2 linked regions of the Kordia antarctica genome follow. The protein of the gene in region 2 interacts with the protein of the main gene of each other region in a pairwise test. Links are inferred from orthologs where the notes say so. Each region holds a gene or a part of one and is shown on either strand. Other genes may lie near its edges. The genes, in order: uvrA and uvrB.

Region 1 (10,555 bases), 4.8 Mb from region 2 along the record:
ATTTACAGGATCTGTTAATGGAATGTGTTCCGTTGGATCTGTTAGTTTGTTGAAAGTAATGTCATTGCTTGTATATAAATTCAGATCGCCAGCAAATAATACATAACTATTCGCGTCAAGATTAGAAAGATATGACATTAATTCTTCTACCATTAAAAAGCGTTTTGCTTCATCTTCTGGACTGTTTCCTGCTTTTAAATGTCCAACAAAGACTTCCAACCGAATTGGGTTTGTTGCTTGGTTTACAGAGTTTAATTTGATAGTATATCTGTTAAAATCACGAATCGTTGTTTGTACAATGTCTTGACTTTCTAAGATAAATTTACTACTGTCGTAATAGAGTAGGTTTTGCAAATCATTAAAGTCACCATAGTTATCATCTGAAGTATTTGTAAAAAATGTTGCTTGTTGGTAATCTGGATTGATTCCTTGAAGTTTCAATAAGATTTGATTGGCGCCAAATACATCATTTAATTCACATACCATAAATATATCTGGCTGATAATCAGCTAGTATAATTTCCAAATCGTCTATTCTATCGGAAGAAATATCAGGATAATTTAAGAGATTGTAAAACATCGTTTTAATGTTCTCTTGTGCATTAGCTTGATAGATTCCTAAACAAAAGCAAAGTAGGATTCCTATTTTTTTCATTTTTTTGGGAGCAATTATTCTACATTATAAAAACTTCTTGTTAGAAGTTCGGACTTAAATCTTTTTTGTTGTAAAAAGCATCTAAGATATCTAATACTTCATCTTCATGATCGACAATGTGAATTAGGTCTAAATCATGCGCGCTAACGGTAGCGAACTTTTCTAATAGTATTGCATTTATCCAATCCATTAAACCTGACCAAAATTCGGTTCCAACCAAAATAATAGGAAATTTGTCAATTTTTTTCGTCTGAATCAGTGTAATCGCTTCAAAAAGTTCATCTAAAGTTCCAAATCCACCTGGCATTACTACAAATCCTTGCGAATATTTTACAAACATTACTTTACGTACGAAGAAGTAATCAAAGTTGATACTTTTATCTTGGTCAATATATGGATTATCGTGTTGTTCAAAAGGCAATACAATATTCAATCCAACGGAAGTTCCGCCACCTAAATGCGCACCTTTGTTACCAGCTTCCATAATCCCTGGTCCACCGCCAGTAATGACTCCATACCCGTGATCTACAATTTTATGTGCAATATCTTGTGCAAGTTTATAGTATTTATTGTCTGGCTTTGTACGCGCAGATCCAAAGATGGAAACGCAAGGACCTATTTGGCTCATTTTCTCGAATCCGTTTACGAATTCGCCCATTATCTTAAAAAGCGCCCAAGAATCGTTTGTTTTTATTTCATTCCAACCTTTATTGTTCTTTTCTTTTCTCATGTTCATGTAATTTTTAATCAAAACGTGCTAAGATACTATTTTATATAGATATGATGTGAAACTTTTTGAGGTTATTAACATAAAATTATTTGATGAAGCATTTGCGATTTTTTTCTTTGTAAAAGGGGAAATAGCTTGATTAGATAGGGTTATTTCCTGAGGCAAATATAATGAGTTCAATTTTTTACACGTAATCTTTAACCGTGTTTTACTGTCTGTTAATAGTGAAAAAGACGGTGTTTTTTCTTTCGAATATGTTTGTTCTTTGTTTCAGTCATTTTTAAGAAAAAACTTTAAGAATGACTTCCCGGGAGATTTTAAGTTTATAACCAAAAAAATAAAATATCATGCAAAGTAAAATACAATATGTATCTACAATGAAAATTGTAGATCATGAAAATTTCGGATCAAATGAACGAAGAACCGTTCGAAACTCAGGGCTTTTTTTATTAGACGCTGGAAAAAAGACAAATAACCTGTTCTTTATAGGACGATGTGGAGGAGAAGTTCGTATAGAATTGAAGATTAAGTTTACACAAAATTCAAATGGTTCCGTTTCTGTAAAAGAATATGCAAAACTATTTGAAGGTTCTTCTACAAATACATCTGATTTAGATGGAACTGCTTCTAAAAGTGCTGTTATTGCTGCAAATCAAACAAAAACAGTTTCTTTTAGAGTACGAAATACTGACGAAGGAGACGATTACGCAGACATCACATTGCTTATTACAAATACAGTACTTGCGGATGGAGATTGTACCAACGGAATTAAAGCAAAAGCACAAACACTAGGAACTGGTTTTACAGGCGCAGCAACGTCTAATATTAATGCTCCGACAACAGTAAAAGGAGGAAAGCGAGTGACTTTTCAAAAATGTGATATTTATTGTTCACCAAAAACAGGACCACAAGAAATTCACGGCGCTATTCGTTTGAAATATAATAATGTAGGCGGACCGAATAATGCGTTGGCACTTCCTGTAACTGACGAAACTACAACTCCAGATACTAAAGGTAGATTTAATCATTTTTCAGGTAATGGAAGTATTTATTGGCATCCAACTACGGGACCAAAATTGGTAAGAGGCGCTATTAGACATGAGTGGGCAAAAACTGGTTGGGAACGTGGAATTTACGGGTATCCAACTTCTGATGAAATTAAAATTGACCCAAATAAGAATACGTGGTTTAGTGATTTTCAAAATGGAGTAATTATTTGGAATAATAACGCAGAAGAAAATCCTAATACAGCAAAATTAAGCGGAAGAAAAGTACGTTCATTGTTTGAAACAATTTTTAAAGAGAAAACCAAAGGACAAAAAGATTTGAATGTAGATTCTGTTCGAATTTCTAGTGTAGGGAATACAGGATATGATTTTACACGGAGTAAAAATAGAAAGGTAACCTTTAAAATAAAAGGAGATTATGAGAGTGGAATCTTTTTTATTCCAAATCCTTCGTATACAATTACGTTAAGAATAGCTTTTGAAAGTAATAAAAACCCTGATGGAAAAGTTGCTTGTAAGTTAACGGCTAAGTTAGATCATTGGCATATTCATACTTCAGGAGCTGGAAATAGTAAATTACTAGCGGGATTGAAAAAAGGAATTTTAGAAGGCTTTAAAGACGCTCTTGAATTGGGTGATGTGCCTAAAAATACAGGTTTCTTAAGTTTTAAAGTAATGAAAGATGGAGGAATCAAATTGTACTTTAGAGGAGATATTCTTGGAAAAGTGGTCGCAGGTGTCGCACAAGATAAACTAGATAAATTATAGTTTTTAATATTGCTGAATGTATAATTGAAAAGCTGTCTAGAATTAATTTTAGACAGCTTTTTTAGTTTTTAACTCGAATACAGAGCATTATTGAAATAAAAATATATTTTGATTGAAAATACCTAGCGAAGCTATCGAAGTTTAGATTTTAATTCAACTCTTTCTTCAAGAAATGCGCTGTTTGACATTTTTTGTGTTTAGTAGCATTTTTATTCCTTTCTAAGGGACTTTCACAACTTTCAATCTCATTAGATAAGACCCTATTTTATCTAAAAATACAATCTATCTAACATTAAATATTGTTTTAAAATGGAGAGTTATGCTAGTGCTTGCAAGTTATTTTTCTTTCGAAAAAAATAGGTTAAAAACTTAATAATCAGAAACATGCCGTATGTATAGTACGGTTTTTCCTTACTAAAATGCTAATTAAATCTTGTATCTTATAGAAATTAACTTAAACTTTGGAAATTATGAAAAAAAAGAAATTAACAAAGCTAAAACTTAATAAAAAAAGCATTTCTAATTTAAGTGCATCAAATTTACAAGGAGGAATTTTTACAAATTTTTTACCATGTGTTAGTGTAGACATTGCAATATGCCCAACAAAGGACATTGCAATATGTCCAACAAAAGATGTTTGTGGAACATCTCAACCCGCTAACGTTTGTGTAGGATTTGAATCACAATGTAATTGTCCACAAGATCCTCACCATTCATTAATACATTGTTAAAGATTTGAACCGTTTTACATCTTGAAAAAGCTGTGATTTCATAACTTTTATAGCATGAAATCACAGCTTTTTTATGCCAATTCTTTCCTCAAAAAATGCGCCGTATAGCTTTTTTTATGTTTGGCAACTTCTTCCGGAGTTCCTATTGTGATGACTTCTCCGCCGCCTCTTCCGCCTTCATAGCCGATATCAATAATATGATCGGTCATTTTTATAACGTCCATATTGTGTTCAATGACAACAATGGTATTTCCTTTGTCTACCAATTTATTTAACACGTCCATTAGGACTCTAATATCTTCAAAATGCAATCCTGTAGTTGGTTCGTCTAAGATATAAAATGTATTTCCTGTGTCTCTTTTGGAGAGTTCAGTTGCGAGTTTTATACGTTGTGCTTCGCCACCAGAAAGCGTTGTACTTTGCTGACCGAGTGTGATATAACCTAAACCAACATCTTTAATTGTTTTTAATTTTCTGAATATTTTTGGAATGTGTTCGAAGAAATTTACAGCTTCGTTCATCGTCATGCTTAAAACATCTGCAATTGATTTTCCTTTGTACCTAATTTCCAATGTTTCACGATTGAAACGCTTTCCTGTACATGTTTCACATTCTACATATACATCTGGTAAAAAGTTCATTTCAATCACGCGCAATCCGCCACCTTGACAGGTTTCACAACGTCCGCCTTTTACATTGAAACTGAATCTCCCCGGTTTGTAACCACGAATCATTGCTTCTTGCGTTTTTGCATATAGACTTCTTATTTCGCTAAAAACGCCTGTGTATGTTGCAGGATTTGATCGCGGAGTTCGTCCAATTGGCGATTGATTAATGTCAATTACTTTGTCAATATGCTCCAAACCTTTGATGCTTTTGTACGGCATTGGCTCTTTGACAGCATTGAAAAAGTGTGCGTTCAGAATCGGGTAAAGTGTTTCATTGACTAAAGTCGATTTTCCACTTCCAGAAACACCTGTAACGCCGATCATTTTTCCGAGCGGAAATTCTGCCGAAACATTTTTTAAGTTGTTTCCTGTCGCGCCTTTTAAGACTAATTTTTTACCGTTTCCTTTTCTGCGTTCTTTCGGAATTGCGATTTGCTTGCTTCCATTCAAATATGCAGCCGTTAATGTATCGTGTTTTAATAATTCTTGTGGAGTTCCTTCTGAGATAATTTCGCCGCCATGTCTTCCTGCATGCGGACCAATGTCAATAACGTGATCGGCGCGTTCTATCATGTCTTTATCGTGTTCTACGACGATTACAGAGTTTCCAATATCACGTAAAGATTCAAGCGAATTGATTAGTTTTTCGTTGTCTCTTTGGTGTAATCCAATACTTGGTTCATCTAAAATATATAAAACACCAACTAATTGTGAACCAATTTGGGTGGCAAGTCGAATTCGTTGTGCTTCTCCACCAGATAATGATTTTGAACTTCTGTTTAATGCGAGATAATTCAAACCAACATCTAATAAAAATCTCAATCGAGTAGAAATTTCTTTTACGACTTCTGTTGCTATTTTTCGTTGTTTTTCAGATAGATGTTTGTCTAAATCGTTAAACCAAGTAGATAATTCGACAATGTCCATATCCGCTAATTCTGCAATATTCTTCTTATTGACTTTAAAATATAATGATTCTTTGCGCAGGCGCGAACCTTTACATTCAGGACAATTTACTCTGTCCATATAGTTTTTTGCCCAACGTTTTATCGATGATGATTCGCTGTCTTCGAATTGATGCTTGATGAAACTTACAATTCCTTCAAAATCAATTTTGTAATCGCGCGTTACACCTAACGTTTTGCTAACAATGGAGAATTTTTCGTTTCCGCCATTTAGAATAACGTCCATTGCTTCTTTTGGAATTTCGCTGATTGGATCGTTTAGTTTGAAGTCGAAACGTTCCGCAATGATTTCCAATTGTTTGAAAATCCACGACTTTTTATAATCGCCCAAAGGCGCAATTCCACCAGCTTTGATTGTTGCTTTTGGATCTGGAATTACTTTCGCATCATTTACTTCATATAACGTTCCCAATCCGTTGCAATTTGGACACATTCCTTTCGGAGAATTGAACGAAAACGTATTTGGTTCAGGATTTGGATACGAGATTCCAGAAGAAGGACACATGAGATTTCGACTGAAATAACGTGCTTCTTTTGGCGCATCTTGATCAATGACCATTAATACATCATCTCCGTGATACATTGCCGTTTTTATCGTTTCCGTTAATCGTTTGTCGTTGTCAACTTCATCATTTATGACTAATCTATCAATTACGATTTCGATTTCGTGTGTTTTGTAGCGATCCAATCGCATTCCTTTTTCGATGTCCAAAATAACACCATCAACACGCACTTTTACAAATCCTTGTTTGGCAATATTTTCGAATAATTCGCGGTAATGTCCTTTACGTGAGCGAATTACTGGCGCGAGAATGTTGACGCGTTTTTCGTTGAAATCGGTTAGAATTAAATTTTTGATTTGTTCGTCACTATAACTGACCATTTGTTCGCCAGAATTGTAACTATATGCATCAGAAGCTCTTGCAAAAAGTAAGCGTAGAAAATCATAGATTTCAGTAATTGTTCCAACGGTTGAACGTGGACTTTTACTGGTCGTTTTTTGTTCGATGGCAATTACAGGCGAAAGTCCATCAATTTTATCAACATCAGGTCGTTCTAGTCCGCCTAAAAATTGGCGTGCATACGCAGAAAATGTTTCAATATATCTTCGTTGTCCTTCGGCATAAATGGTATCAAAAGCTAAGGATGATTTTCCACTTCCTGAAAGTCCTGTAATGACTACTAATTTCTCTCTCGGAATTGTAACATCAATGTTCTTTAGGTTGTGAACTCTGGCACCTTGCACTTCTATATTTTCTTCGTATTTCGTCATAGTTTTTTGCAAAACGCAAAGGTACGAATTTTAGAAGCAGTTATAAAGCAAGAATAATTGTTATTCCTTACTTTTCCTAAAAAACGCTTTCCAAATCAAAATTACATAAATAACTATTGGAATAAGCACACAAATTACCACAGAAGAAGTTACATAGTTACTTCCGACAGTATTGAATGTATTCAAAAAATCAACTGATTGTTGAAAGAGCCAATTGCAGAATTTTGTAAAATCTATAATGAATAGGAGTGAAGCGATATTGATTCCTAAGAATATAATGGTACATTTTCTCTGCTTGTAAATTCTATCTAAGAGTAACATCCACGAAAGTGGTATTAGAAAAAACCATATAATGATGTTGATTTCTTTGTACGTGAATCCTGTGTAGTCAGAAATCCAAATTAAGACATTATATGTATACTCAAATAGTGTATTCATAAATACTTCCGTAAATATTGAGGCAGATCTCACTTTTCAGTGAGATTAGTTCAACTTACAATTTAAAAAGGCTTTTCAAAACTGAGTTTCACAAAAAAAACTCCGAAACATAAAGCTTCGGAGTTTTTTATATTATTGAGAAATTTGATTATTGAACAATCAATTTCTTAGTTACTGTTCTATCTTGGTCAGTTACCGTGATTAAATACATACCTGCACTTACATTGTTTAATGAAATATTTTCATTGAATGCAGCTGTTGCGTTGTAGTTTTTAGTGTGAACTAATCTTCCAGCGATATCAAATACATTTACATCAATATCTTCACCAGAAGTTGAGTTAAATGATAATGAGAACTCACCTTTGTTTGGATTAGGATATAATGCGAAGTTTTCTAAAGCAAATTCTTCGTTACTTAACACTACAGTTGTAGTTTCTGTACAAAGTTCCACAGACCATTCGTTTACAACACCTGTATCTCCGTTATAGAAATCAACAAATACTAAGTTCCAAGTTCCAGAAGGGTCGTTTCCATTAAATCCTGTCATAGGACTTGCAGGAGCCGCTAAACCTACTGTTGGGTTTGCACACATAATAGCTGGCTCACCGTCTTTAAAAGTAATATCAATGTTTCCATATTGCGCATCGTTACAAGTTCTGTTCCAAATATTTGAGAAACCTCCACCATTTGGCGTTTGTAATTGCATGATTAAATCTCCGATGTACGAGTGTGTTACATCTACGCTAATTCTAACATCAGTAATTGGAGTTGATTCCGTAACAGTTACGGGAATAAAAACAGGAGAACCTTGTACGTTTGCTCCACCACCATCAGGAATTGGCGTTGCAATTGGTCCAGTTGTATACGTGTTACAAGTTTCTACAACTGTTACTGTTGCTCCAATAGAGAATGATTTTGACATAGCAAAGAACACGTTTCCAACCGCTTCAATTTTAAGTCTACAATAAGGCTCAAAAGTTGAATCTGGGAACGTAACTGCTTGTGTACCATCGTTTGGAGTGTTTGCTTCTAACATTGAAAAGTTTTGCCCACCATCAGTAGATAATAAGATATTTACATTTGAAGTATTAATTCCGTTAGCCGTTGTTCCAGCAACATCCCAAGTAATAGTTGTACTTGCTCCAGTTGCAAAACTTTGGTTTGTCATGTCTGGTGCAGTTACTCTAAAAGGGCCAGTATTTGCCAATGTAAGTACCATGTCATCTCTGTTAGTTTGTCCACCGTTTGGCGAACCATTGTCTCTAACTGTTAATGCAAAGTCCATTGTTCTAGCAACATTAGGAACAACTTCCCAAGCTGGAGTTAAGTTATTGTTTAAGATATCACTCAATTGTGGGAATGTACGATCTCCAGTTGTTTTTGGAGAATATGATCTAAATTGTGGCTCTGTAGTATTTGTAGCGTCAGGTACATTTGTTGAAATACCAACATCCGTTTGTGCCCAAGCATATGATAATGTTGTTCCGTTTACGTCAGTTCCTGTTCCACTAAGTGTGAAAGCAGTTCCGTAAGGAATTGTAAAGTCAGCTCCAGCATTTACAACAGGCGCTACGTTTCCATTTGGCGCATTGCTAGAACAAGTTGGTTCTCCGGGAGGTGTAATACGTGTCCACATTTCGTCAATACTAATTGGATGAAAGTGATCGTCACTGTTACCTTGTACGTTGTCTGAACCACAAATTCCGGCATATGCCATAATTGTTGTTCCACTTCCTGGTTCAACAGCAGTTGTAGAACTTCTGTTTCCACCAGAACAAGAACCTTGTCCACCATTAAAAGTATGGTTCGCTCCAAATTGGTGACCCATTTCGTGCGCTACAAAGTCAATATCAAAAGGATCACCAACTGGATTTGAAGATCCAGTAACTCCTCTTGCTTTTGCATTGCTATAGCAAATTCCTCCACGAGCCGCTAATCCACCTCCACCAGTAGTAAATACGTGACCGATATCGTAGTTTGCAGTTCCAATATTTGCATCAACAATTGTTTGATTCTCATTGATTAACATACTAGCATCACTATCAGTATATCCATCATTTTCTGCTATAAAAATAATACTTGAGTTGTCTACTAAAGTCATCGTTAACGACATATCTCTTTCAAAAACACCATTTACTCTTGTCATAGTTACGTTCATAGCCGATAAAACAGTAGCTCTTTTTACAGCATCAGTTGCCGCAGCTTGTCCGGCAGCGTTGATGTGATAGTTTGCATATTCTTGCGTACAAGCTAATGCTAAACGGAACGTTCTTAACATTCCATCATTTGCATTTTCAGGAGTAAAAGCTGCATCAGCACTTGTTCTGTCTTCTGTTGATTCATCAACAAGACATCCAATTCTTTCTTCTAAATCTGAATATAAATTCTCTTTCGCATACATTACATATGTTTGCAAATCAGTTGTTAACGGATCAATGTAGAATGTTTTTCCAATTGTGTGTACTGTTGCGTGAAAACCAAAAACCGTTGTCGAAAAACGAATAGTAGTTCCTGTATTTTCTCTACTTACACCAACGTATGATTGAATTTCTGGGTGATTTGCAGCAAATGCTGGCTCCATTACAGAAGCATTATACACTTCAAAGTTTTCCATTTTTCCTTCTGCAACTGGGAATTGTACAACGATTTCTGAGCCAATATTTAAATCTCTGTCAGGAGCCGCAGCTAATAGTTGTTTTAAGCTATTTATGTCTAAGTTATAGACATCGTATACAATAGGAGTGGATTTTCTTTCTAATAACTCTTCCTGCTGAAAGCCAGTGTTATCAGTTTTTTCCCAAAAAGATTTTCCTTGCGAAAATGCTAAGATGGGAAGTAATAGTAATATAAAAAAGTAGTTCTTTCTCATAATTTCAAGATTTTTTAGTTTAATATAAAGTGCGATAAAGTTAATTCTTTTTTAATAAATGGCAGGGAAGTTTTAACATTTATGGGGTATTTGTGTTAAAATTTAACAGATTGTCAAGTATTTAATTCCAAGCTTTAACGTTTTTTAAGTCCAAATCTACAATTAATAACGTGTGTAAAGTAGCTAATGGAATGCCACTTTCCATCGTTTCCCAATTGTCCCAAGAAGCATATAAACCGCCAATTGGTATGATGCTCACCCACATTTGATAGCCTTTGGGTTTTTCGTTTTCATCAAAAGTCCATAAGTATGAATCGCCAGGTGTTGTGCCACCAGAATTGTAGGTAATAAGTAATGCTTTTTCGTCGTTTTCTTTGGTCACAATACTTCGTGTTACGCCTTCGTCAAATACTTTGTAAGGTGCAACCAACCAAAAGGAGTCATTGTTAAAG
Region 2 (10,171 bases):
TTTGATTCGTGTTATAGACACTTCCATTACCAAAATTTCCAGTTTCTTCAAAGAGTAAAAAATGAATTTGAGAAAGATTGGTTTTATTTGTTAATGCTACGATAAATTTTTCGAAAGCATATCCACCTCTCGGACCAATTCCTATAATCCCTATTTTTCTAATATTTGCTATTGTTGATTTTTTCAATGTTGATTTATTCTTTAATTTATTGACACATAATTTGTAGTCTTAAAGATATAAAAAAAACGACGTATTCTGAAAAGAGTACGTCGTTTTGTAATTTTTTATGTTGTAGAATGCTTATGTCTTCTTCACATATTTTGTAATAATTACAATATGTTGCCCGTTTAAGCGACCTTCAATATGTTCGGCATTATCATGTGTTAGTGAAATGTTACGAACTGCCGATCCGCGTTTTGCAACAAAACCTGCGCCTTTTACGTTTAAATCTTTAATTAAAACTACGCTATCGCCAGCTTGTAATTGTACGCCATTTACATCTAAATGTTTGATTGCGTTTTCTTTATCGTCCGCTTCTCCAGTTGCTTTTGCCCAAGCTATATCGTCTTCATCCAAATACATCATATCGAGCAAATCTTGTGGCCAACCTTCTTTTTTCAGTCTGTGTAGCATTCGCCAAGAAACAATTTGAACCGCTTTCACTTCGCTCCACATGCAATCATTTAAACAACGCCAATGATTGGAATCCATTAGTTCAGGATCTTCAATTTGAGAAATACACGTATTGCAAGCGTATATAGATTTCTCTAATTGATTTTCGTGATTTGGTGGTATATTATAAACGGATAATTTTTCCGTCGCGCTACATAATTCACATGTAGAATTGCTTCGTTTTTGTAGTTCTCTTTCAATGCTCATTCTAGAAATTCTTTAATTCGAGACAAAAGTATAGGTTTCGCTCAGATATAAAAGTAGATTGTCTTCTTATTTGGATTATTCTACAGTAAGATCAAAAGAAGTTTCAAAGCTTTTATCAGATTTTTTATCTCTTATTTTAAAAAGACACGTTACAGGATTGTCAATACTACCTTCTGTAATGGAAAGTGAAGCGTATAATTGATCTTTTAAATCTTTAGCACTCACAGGTTCCGGGAATAATTCGCCTACTTCATTGATAACTTTTCCTTTTGCATCCGTTAAACTGATAGAAGCGCTCAAATCTACTTTTCCATTTTCGTCAACATCATAACCTTCTAAATTTTCTAATAGAATGTATACACTTTCGTTTGGACTAATTTTATCATCAATGATGGCAAGGTCCCGCGTTTGTGAGTATAAATACAATACATCATACGTTAAGCCAACTGTTTTTGTTTTTAGTAACGGATTGTCAACAATTGAAAAATCTTTCTTTACATTATAATATCCGTCGCCATTTTTATCACTTATATTGATATGCATTTGATACGAATTTTTCGGCATCATTGGTGTCGCAAATGTAAGTTTGCTTCGTAAATTCAGATCCTTTTCCGTATACGCTTCTTTGGTGTTTTTAAATAAATTCTTTTGAGAAAGTACGGTGTCACCTTTTTTATTAGTTACAAAAATGTCCATATCTGGATACGCCAAGCTGTCTTGTAGCACGAATCCTGTCATATTTTCATAAAACAGCGTGATTTTTTCTCCATACGAAAACTCATCTTTGTTGATTTTCCCTGTGTGATTTTCCATCGTAATTTTGTCACAAGACAATTTGCTGTTATCAATTGTAGCTGTAACGTGATCTTGATTTTGCGAAGTTCCATTTCCGCATGAAAAACATATGGAAATAAGTAGTAGGAGATAGGTGTAGTTTAGTTTCATAATATAATTATTTATTCTCCTTCCGTTTAGAGGTCGAAGGTGTTGATTTTGGTTTGTCTTCTTTCTTCGGCATCGGACCACGTAAGTGAATCACCAAAGCATTTAGGAAGTTACGTAAAATTTGATCGCCACAGTTTTTATATTTTGGATGATCTTCCGTACGGAAAAATGCGCCCAATTCACTTTTAGTGATTCTAAAATCTACGAGTTCTAATATTTTTACAATATCGTCATCACGGAGCTTTAATGCCACGCGAAGTTTTTTGAAAATGTCGTTGTTTGTTAATGCCATATAGCAAATATACTTATTTTAATGTGAGTTCATAATAATGATTTCAAAATATAATCGTACTTTTTATAAGTAAAGCATTGGTTAAATATTTCGTTATCAGCACATTAATTTCATTTTCTTTGCTCGCACAAAGAAAACAGAAACAAAAGAAAGTGCGCTTTTAGTTCGTGTGATTTCTATTTTATATTTTGGAACTCATGAATCTTCGATTTCCAGATGTATTTTTAGTTTTTCTTTTAGGGAAAAACTAAAACCGCATGAATTTTTCTAAATTTTCTCCAAGGATTCGAAAATTCCCTGCTATACTGCGGAAAAGACAAAAAAAACACTCTGTAATTTTACATCGAACTCAGGTTACTATTAAATATATTAGTTTTTTTGTAATAACAAGTAGTAAATCGTAAAAATAAGACACAAAAAAAGCCTATCAATTGATAGGCTTTTACTTCATTTAAGAATTAAATATAAATATATATTAAATTACTTTTACGTTCACGGCATTAAGACCTTTACGTCCTTCTTGTAAGTCGAATTCAACTTCATCTCCTTCACGAACTTCGTCGATTAATCCAGAAATGTGTACAAAATGTTCACTGTTTGAACCTTCTTCAACGATAAATCCAAATCCTTTTGCGTCGTTGAAAAATTTTACTGTTCCTTTGCTCATTGTAATAAATTTTAATAATTGTTATGATATACGCAAAGATAATATCAAAATGCAAATGTTCAACAAATTCTGTATTTTTTTTAAGTTCGTTACAATTATTTAATATTGAATTTTCTTATTTTTTCACTCAAACCCACGTCTTTCATGAGGTTCTCAATGATTTTAAAATCTTTATTCTTTACAGATTTTTTTATTTTACCTGCCATTAAGTAATGTAAATCGTCGCAAGTGTCTTGTAATGTGGAGAATATATGCAAGGAAAGGATGATTATTTTACCTTTTTCTTTGAGTAATTTCAGCAATTCTTTAATAATAAGATTGCTTTGAATATCAACACCATTGAATGGCTCATCCAAGATAAAAACATCATTATTTTGAAGTAAAACACCTGTCATCGCTAATTTCTTTTTCATTCCTGTGGAATAGGTTTCTGCGTATTGCTGCAATGGCAACTCAAAAATATTCTTTTCTTTAAAGTCTACATTTTTAATATTTCGCGCATTACAGAGTAATTGTAAATATTCTTTTCCTGTAATTTTAGATAGAAACTCTGGATTCGTTTCTAAAAACCCAACAACATTTTTGATATTTCTTTTTTCATATTGAATGTTTCCTTCGTATGATTCCAAACCCGCAATACATTTGAATAAGGTTGTTTTTCCTGCGCCATTTTCGCCAACAATTCCGTGAATTTCTCCCGAATTGAAATGCAATTCTATTTCATTTAGAATTTGCTTTTTCCCGTATGATTTTGAAAGATTGATAACACTTAACATACTAATATAGAATTAAGTTTTTTGATAGATCGTTTGTAGAAATATGGAATAATCAGAATTAAAAGTGGCGGAAACAGTAAGCAAACCAGCATGGCAAGTGTTTGAAATAGATGAACTTGTGATGGATAATTACTGTATTTCCCTATAATTGTTAATAGGATAAAAGAATACCCTAACACTGTGAACAACAATGTAATTTGTAATCTTTCAAGCGAAAAAAATAAAGACAATCCAATGACAATTGGCAGTACTAAAAAACTGCTGAAAAGGATTGCTGTTTTTATTTTATGGTTTAAAAATTCTTTTGATGTCATACTGTGAATCCAAATATAATATAAAGGTTCTTGTTTTGAATAAAACGACATGCAACATACAAAAACTGCAATCAGGCTAAAAACTCCTAAGTTATAATTATCAACAAAAACAGCAATATAGGTGAGTATGTAGAGTACAGGAAATAACCAAAAAGTATTTCGAAAACCTATGACAAATTCAAATGGGTTTTTGCCAAAAGGTGTTGGAATTGTAATGCTTCTGATACCTAGATTATTAAAAAATGATAGCATTATAGCACCAACATGAATGATAATTATTTCTATAAAAGCTTGTTTGTAGCAGAGAAAACCACTAAACGGAAGCACAAATAGCGTATTTTCTAACATGCGTACTTTCCAAAATGTTTCTAGCGGAAAGCATTTTTGTAAAAAGACAGTTCGTTTTATGTTTCCTAACTTCAAAGTTAACAATAAGCCAATACCAATATAGTAATACGAAGCTTGCGAAATATTTTTAAAAATAGCTTCAGAAACCCAACTAAAAAGTGCAAGTAATAGCGCAAAACCAATCAGCGGAATGACGCCAAATTCGTCAATATGACGATAGATTCTTTTAAATTGTAGGGTGAAGTAGAAGTTCAATTTTGTAGTTTTGAGTTTTCTGAAAATCGAATATACATATAAAATTAAGTTTTTAATCTGAAGAAGTTCTGCATTGCTAAACTTTAGCGAATTCTTAACAAATCTCGTTAAAGTTGCAAACACGTAGTTTTACGTATTTTTTAGCTTCCAGAATAGTTTGCACGATTTTGCCAATTAGTTTTCTTACTTTTATAAATGGCATAGCTACTGAAAAAACATTTTATAAATTAAAATAAAAACGATATGTCAGTTCCAAAAACAGGTACGTACGCGCCATTAAACAAAACATTGACAATTACAATTGAAAGTGCAGATCCTTCCGATGGTCAAATTCAAGGAACATATGTACATAATTTTACGCCAGAAGGACCAATTACAGTTTCGGGGAAAGTTGGCGGGTATGCTTGGGTCAAAAATAATGATGGCGGAACCGGAACAGCACCATTTCATATCAACTTTACAGCTTCTGTTCGTCCAGAAGGTTCGCCGTATTGTATTGTTGATTTTTGGAACGGATTCTACACAAATGATGATACAATTGTAATTACAGGCAGTCGTTCATACGTGAAAAATGATGGCACAACGCAGTCTATTGGTTTAGGAACTTTAGAACTGTATTTGCAATCTTAAAAAAACGTGAGTTCGATATAAAATTTCAGAGTATTGTTTTGTCTTTTCCGCAGTATAGCAGGGATTTTTCGTTAAGAATTTTCGAAGCCTTGGAGAAAATTTAGAAAAATTCATGCGGTTTTAGTTTTTCCCCTAAAAGAAAAACTAAAAATACCTCTGGAAAAGCGCACTTTCTTTTGTTTCTTTTCTTTGTGCGAGCAAAGAAAACGAAAATAACAGAATGAAAATCAAATGCTTAGCAGTTATTTCAAAGCTATGTTCAAAATTTTATTTGAGTAAACTTACATCAAACTCACGTTAAAAAAGTATATTTTCTCATAAAAGCATTAGTGTGTCGAAACTTATAGCTTCTCTTGCAACAACTTAATTTCATCACGATATTTCGCAGCGTCCATAAAATTCAACTCTTTTGCGGCAGTTTCCATTGCTTTTCGCTTTTCGCGAATTAACTTTTCTAGTTGTGCTTTGGTCAAGTATTCCAAATCTGGTTCGGCAGCAGCTTTCGCCTTAATTTCATCTTCCCAAGCCAAACTATCATCTTTCCCAAGAATTGAACTCAAAGCTTTGTTCAATCCTGTTGGTGTAATGCCATGTTTTGTATTGTATTCTATTTGTTTCTCGCGCCTGTATTCGGTTTCGTCCATTGTTTTTTGCATACTTTTCGTAATTCTATCCGCATACAAAATTGCTCTTCCATTCACGTTTCTCGCAGCTCTACCAATAGTTTGTGTTAGTGATCGCGCGGAACGTAAAAAACCTTCTTTATCCGCATCTAAAATCGCTACTAATGATACTTCTGGTAAATCCAATCCTTCACGAAGTAAGTTGATACCAACCAACACATCAAAGATACCTTTTCGCAAATCTTGCATAATTTGTACACGTTCCAACGTATCAACATCACTGTGAATGTAGCGACATCGAATTTGAATTCGCGATAGATATTTTGTCAATTCTTCTGCCATTCTTTTGGTTAAAGTTGTCACCAACACACGTTCATCTTTTTCGGTGCGAAGATGAATTTCTTCTACCAAATTATCAATCTGATTTAAACTTGGACGCACTTCAATAATCGGATCTAATAATCCTGTCGGACGAATTACTTGTTCTACAACTACGCCTTCTGTTTTGTGCAATTCATAATCCGCAGGCGTTGCACTTACATAAATTACTTGGTTTTGAATGACTTCAAATTCTTCAAATTTCAAAGGTCGGTTGTCCATTGCGGCTGGCAATCTGAAACCGTATTCTACTAAGTTTTCTTTTCTACTTCTATCGCCGCCGTACATCGCATGCACTTGCGAAATAGTTACGTGACTTTCATCGACAATCATTAAATAATCATCTGGAAAATAGTCTAACAAACAAAAAGGACGCGTTCCTGGCGCTCTTCCATCTAAATATCTAGAGTAGTTTTCAATTCCAGAACAATAGCCTAATTCACGAATCATTTCCAAGTCAAAATTTGTGCGTTCTTCCAAACGTTTTGCTTCTAAATGTTTTCCTATTTCCTTGAAATAATCTACTTGTTTTACCATATCTTCCTGAATTTGATGAATGGCATTTTGCAACACATCTTGCGAGGTTACAAACATATTTGCAGGATAAATGGTGAGTTCTTCGTATTTTTCCAACACATTATTTGTGGCAGGATCAAACGATTCTATTTCTTCTATTTCATCGCCAAAGAAGTGAATTCTGAATGCAAAATCGGCATAACCAGGAAAAACATCCACCACATCACCTTTCACACGAAACGAACCGCGTAAAAAATCGGCTTCCGTTCTGGAATATAAACTTTGCACCAAACGATGTAATAATTTAGTTCGTGAAATCACTTGCTCACGTTCTAAAGTGATGACATTTTTCTGAAATTCCACAGGATTTCCAATACCATATAAACAGGAAACTGACGCAACTACAATGACATCGCGACGTCCCGAAAGTAGGGAAGAAGTTGTGCTGAGTCGCAATTTTTCAATTTCTTCGTTAATGGATAAATCTTTTTCAATATACGTTCCCGAAGACGGCATATACGCTTCTGGCTGATAATAATCGTAGTAAGACACAAAATATTCCACTGCATTTTCAGGAAAGAATAGCTTAAATTCTGAGTACAATTGTGCTGCCAACGTTTTATTATGTGCTAAAACAAGCGTTGGTTTTTGAACTTCTTCAATCACATTGGCAACGGTAAATGTTTTTCCCGATCCGGTAACTCCTAACAAGGTTTGATAGCGTTCGTCAGCTTCAATTCCTGCAATTAATTCTTTGATGGCTTGCGGTTGATCTCCAGTAGGGGAAAAGTCAGATACTAATTTGAATTTCATAAAATGTATTTGCTTATGTCTGTATTTGGGCGTTACCACAAGGGTCAGGCTTTCGGCAGTCGCTTTTTGCATTGTCATTCCTGCGAAGGCAGGAATCCAACACAAAAGAGCTCCAACAATGCCTTAATCCTTAACGCGCTGAAGTGCAAAAATAATGAAAACTACTGAAGAAGTTGCAGTTGTGAGGAAATGTGTCTGTAAAACTTTAAACTAAAAAATCAGTATTTCGCATTTCATAATTGAGACCTTGATAATTTTCTTTGTCAATCTGTTTTAAAACAAAATCTAAATGCCAAATTAATCTATTGTATGATCCATTATCAATAGCTCTTTGACCAGTAAGCATACTTGTGAAAAATACAGGAGTACCTTCCAACTCTGAATTGTTTATAATAATTTCTGTTCCTAATTCTGGATTAAATTCAAACTCAAAGTTTGTAGATATTTTGTGTTTATTTTGTTTCATAAAATATCTGGCAGCAGTATTAGAAACTACAATAATTTTTGGCTTTGCAGATAGGATTATTTCTCTTGAAATTTGTAATTGCTTATCAAGGAAATCCTTACTGATATTATCTTTCAGTAATTCATCTACAAAACGTTGTTTTGTTTCTCGAAAGAAAAAAAAATCTAAATGAGACCATTTAATGCTTAGTTTATTCGAAATATCAACAAACTTTTTAAAATAAGGATGAATTTTTCCTTCTAAATTGTTTTCAGTCTGATCCATGCTAAAAAAGTGACTTTTTGTATCTGATCCTTTTTTAAAAGATGGATTGATACCAATAAAAAGAATCGAATTCTTAATTACTTCTTTGTGAATTGCATAACCTCTAGATATAATTCTGTCATGAACTTTGTCAGCATTATTCCAAACTGTTATTTCTTGAAACTTTGGGTTTTTCCAAATTTCTTCAATTTCATCAGAATACTTTTCTTCAATTTGAACCATATATATAGTATTATGAAATGATTTTTAGGTTGAATGTTGTAAGCTAACAATTGTTTCTTCCCCAAAAAATAAACCTAAAATGAATACAACTATTTTAATTTTTCCCATAGATATTACCGTTTCAACGTAAAATGACCTTTTACATCAAATGATGTTGGACCATCTTTTATTTCTGCTAAAAACCAATAATCGCTTGAAGGCAGTTTACGACCTCTGTACGTTCCGTCCCAACCACGATCGCCAGCACGTAAGGTTTTGATGAGTTTTCCATATCTGTCAAAGATATATACTATCGATTTTGGAAGCGTTTCGATTCCGATAATGTGCCAAGTGTCATTGAAACCATCATTGTTTGGCGTCACAAATTGAATGTAATCAATGACTACAGCTTCTTCGCTTACTTCGCCACAACCATTTACATCTGAAACAGTTACCGTATGATATCCTGGGCCGACAAATTCAAATACATTTGAAACTTGCGGCGTTCCACCATCTAACGAATATAAGTAATCTCCGTTTCCACTTGCGGTTACGGTGATTGTATTGTTGTCAGAGAAGTGTACGACATCAATATCAACAATAGTAGCCAATTCCGATTCGTTTACCGTAAAACTTGCCATTGCTGAACAACCAAACGGACTTGTGACAGTTACGTCGTAGGTTCCGATGGAAGTAATATTAATAGAAGCTGTCGTTTCACTTGTTGACCAAGCGTATGTGTTTCCAGTTGCCGAACCTGCGGTTACTGTTAGTGGAAGATCGTTTAGACATAAGGTAATATCTTCTGGAAGATTTACTTCTGGCAAAGGGTGAATTATGGTATTGAATTGAGTTGTGTCATAACAACCTGTTGTATTGTTTTCGACACGGATATGAATAATTTGTCCGTTAAACGCGCTGTATAATGTTGGTAATGGAGCTACATCATTTTGTGCATCTTCAATACTTACATGATAACTTGCTGTAAATAATGCTGGATTTTGCGCTCCTAATACGGTTGCTGTTTGTTGTGATAGATTGAATACTTGCGTAGAATCTGTACTGTTACTGATACAGGCTTCCATATCACTGACAGGATTTGCATCTGGATTCGGATTGATGTTAATGTCAATACTATCTACAAAATAACAAGTTGTATCATCATTTTCTGCTCTGATAAAGATTGTTTCTGGATTTGTAGCATAGGTGTAAATATCAGGAAGCGGATTGGTTTCAGTGTCTGCGTCTGCCGCCGAATTGTAATATGATAAGGAAACACCTGTAGCATCATCAATGATGATTTCGTCTATTTGGCGTAAATCGACTGTTCCAGGTATTTCGGCTTCACAGAAAGTAGCTTCTGTAACATTGTTTAGCAATGGTGGTAAATTCACATGTAATGTAAACGGAATTACGACATAACAACCCGAAATGGTATTGATTAATCGTACAAAAATTGGTTGCGGATTGGTTACGTTTGTATAATTTGTTGGGTCAGGAATTGCGTTGGTTCCATCGTCTGCATCTTCTTGTGTTTCGTGATAGGTGATGACAACATTATCTTGTCTGATATTTAATATAAAGAATTCAGCTTCTGTCAAATCGAAAAGAACTTGTCCATCATAATCTGTATCACAAACCGTTACATCTGGTGCCGGATTTGTTTCAGGAACTTGAATTACATTTAATTCAAAATCGACCACAATCATACAGTCAGAATCATTTGTAATTCTGGTATATATTGCATGCGGATTTGTAACGTTGGTAAATGTATTTCCAATCGGATCTACATTATTCGTTGCA

What was found.
Region 1: the proteins of uvrB (region 2) and uvrA interact in binary tests that used the Escherichia coli proteins (3 or more experiments, as listed by UniProt). The link is inferred for Kordia antarctica from one-to-one orthologs.

Annotation. Positions count from the first base shown.
Region 1 is NZ_CP019288.1:298,749-309,303, forward strand. Bases 3,762-7,129 are described here. They hold uvrA (excinuclease ABC subunit UvrA), read right to left. Parts: upstream 6,797-7,129; coding sequence 3,962-6,796; downstream 3,762-3,961. Other genes in these bases: IMCC3317_RS01365 (hypothetical protein), read left to right, coding at 3,762-3,890; IMCC3317_RS01375 (hypothetical protein), read right to left, coding at 6,857-7,129. In the rest of the region: IMCC3317_RS01350 (T9SS type A sorting domain-containing protein), read right to left, coding at 1-654; IMCC3317_RS01355 (LOG family protein), read right to left, coding at 695-1,384; IMCC3317_RS23635 (LGFP repeat-containing protein), read left to right, coding at 1,732-3,159; more of IMCC3317_RS01365, read left to right, coding at 3,630-3,761; more of IMCC3317_RS01375, read right to left, coding at 7,130-7,234; IMCC3317_RS01380 (zinc-dependent metalloprotease), read right to left, coding at 7,383-10,103; IMCC3317_RS01385 (hypothetical protein), read right to left, coding at 10,225-10,555. UniProt on the Escherichia coli protein: The UvrABC repair system catalyzes the recognition and processing of DNA lesions. UvrA is an ATPase and a DNA-binding protein. A damage recognition complex composed of 2 UvrA and 2 UvrB subunits scans DNA for abnormalities.
Region 2 is NZ_CP019288.1:5,051,444-5,061,614, forward strand. What follows is about bases 4,944-7,927. They hold uvrB (excinuclease ABC subunit UvrB), read right to left. Parts: upstream 7,438-7,927; coding sequence 5,449-7,437; downstream 4,944-5,448. Other genes in these bases: IMCC3317_RS21165 (hypothetical protein), read left to right, coding at 4,944-5,107; IMCC3317_RS21175 (hypothetical protein), read right to left, coding at 7,643-7,927. In the rest of the region: IMCC3317_RS21130 (FAD/NAD(P)-binding protein), read right to left, coding at 1-187; IMCC3317_RS21135 (PhnA domain-containing protein), read right to left, coding at 302-880; IMCC3317_RS21140 (hypothetical protein), read right to left, coding at 956-1,825; IMCC3317_RS21145 (DUF1456 family protein), read right to left, coding at 1,833-2,117; IMCC3317_RS21150 (cold-shock protein), read right to left, coding at 2,593-2,784; IMCC3317_RS21155 (ATP-binding cassette domain-containing protein), read right to left, coding at 2,880-3,560; IMCC3317_RS21160 (ABC transporter permease), read right to left, coding at 3,554-4,477; more of IMCC3317_RS21165, read left to right, coding at 4,721-4,943; more of IMCC3317_RS21175, read right to left, coding at 7,928-8,389; IMCC3317_RS21180 (T9SS type B sorting domain-containing protein), read right to left, coding at 8,503-10,171. UniProt on the Escherichia coli protein: The UvrABC repair system catalyzes the recognition and processing of DNA lesions. A damage recognition complex composed of 2 UvrA and 2 UvrB subunits scans DNA for abnormalities.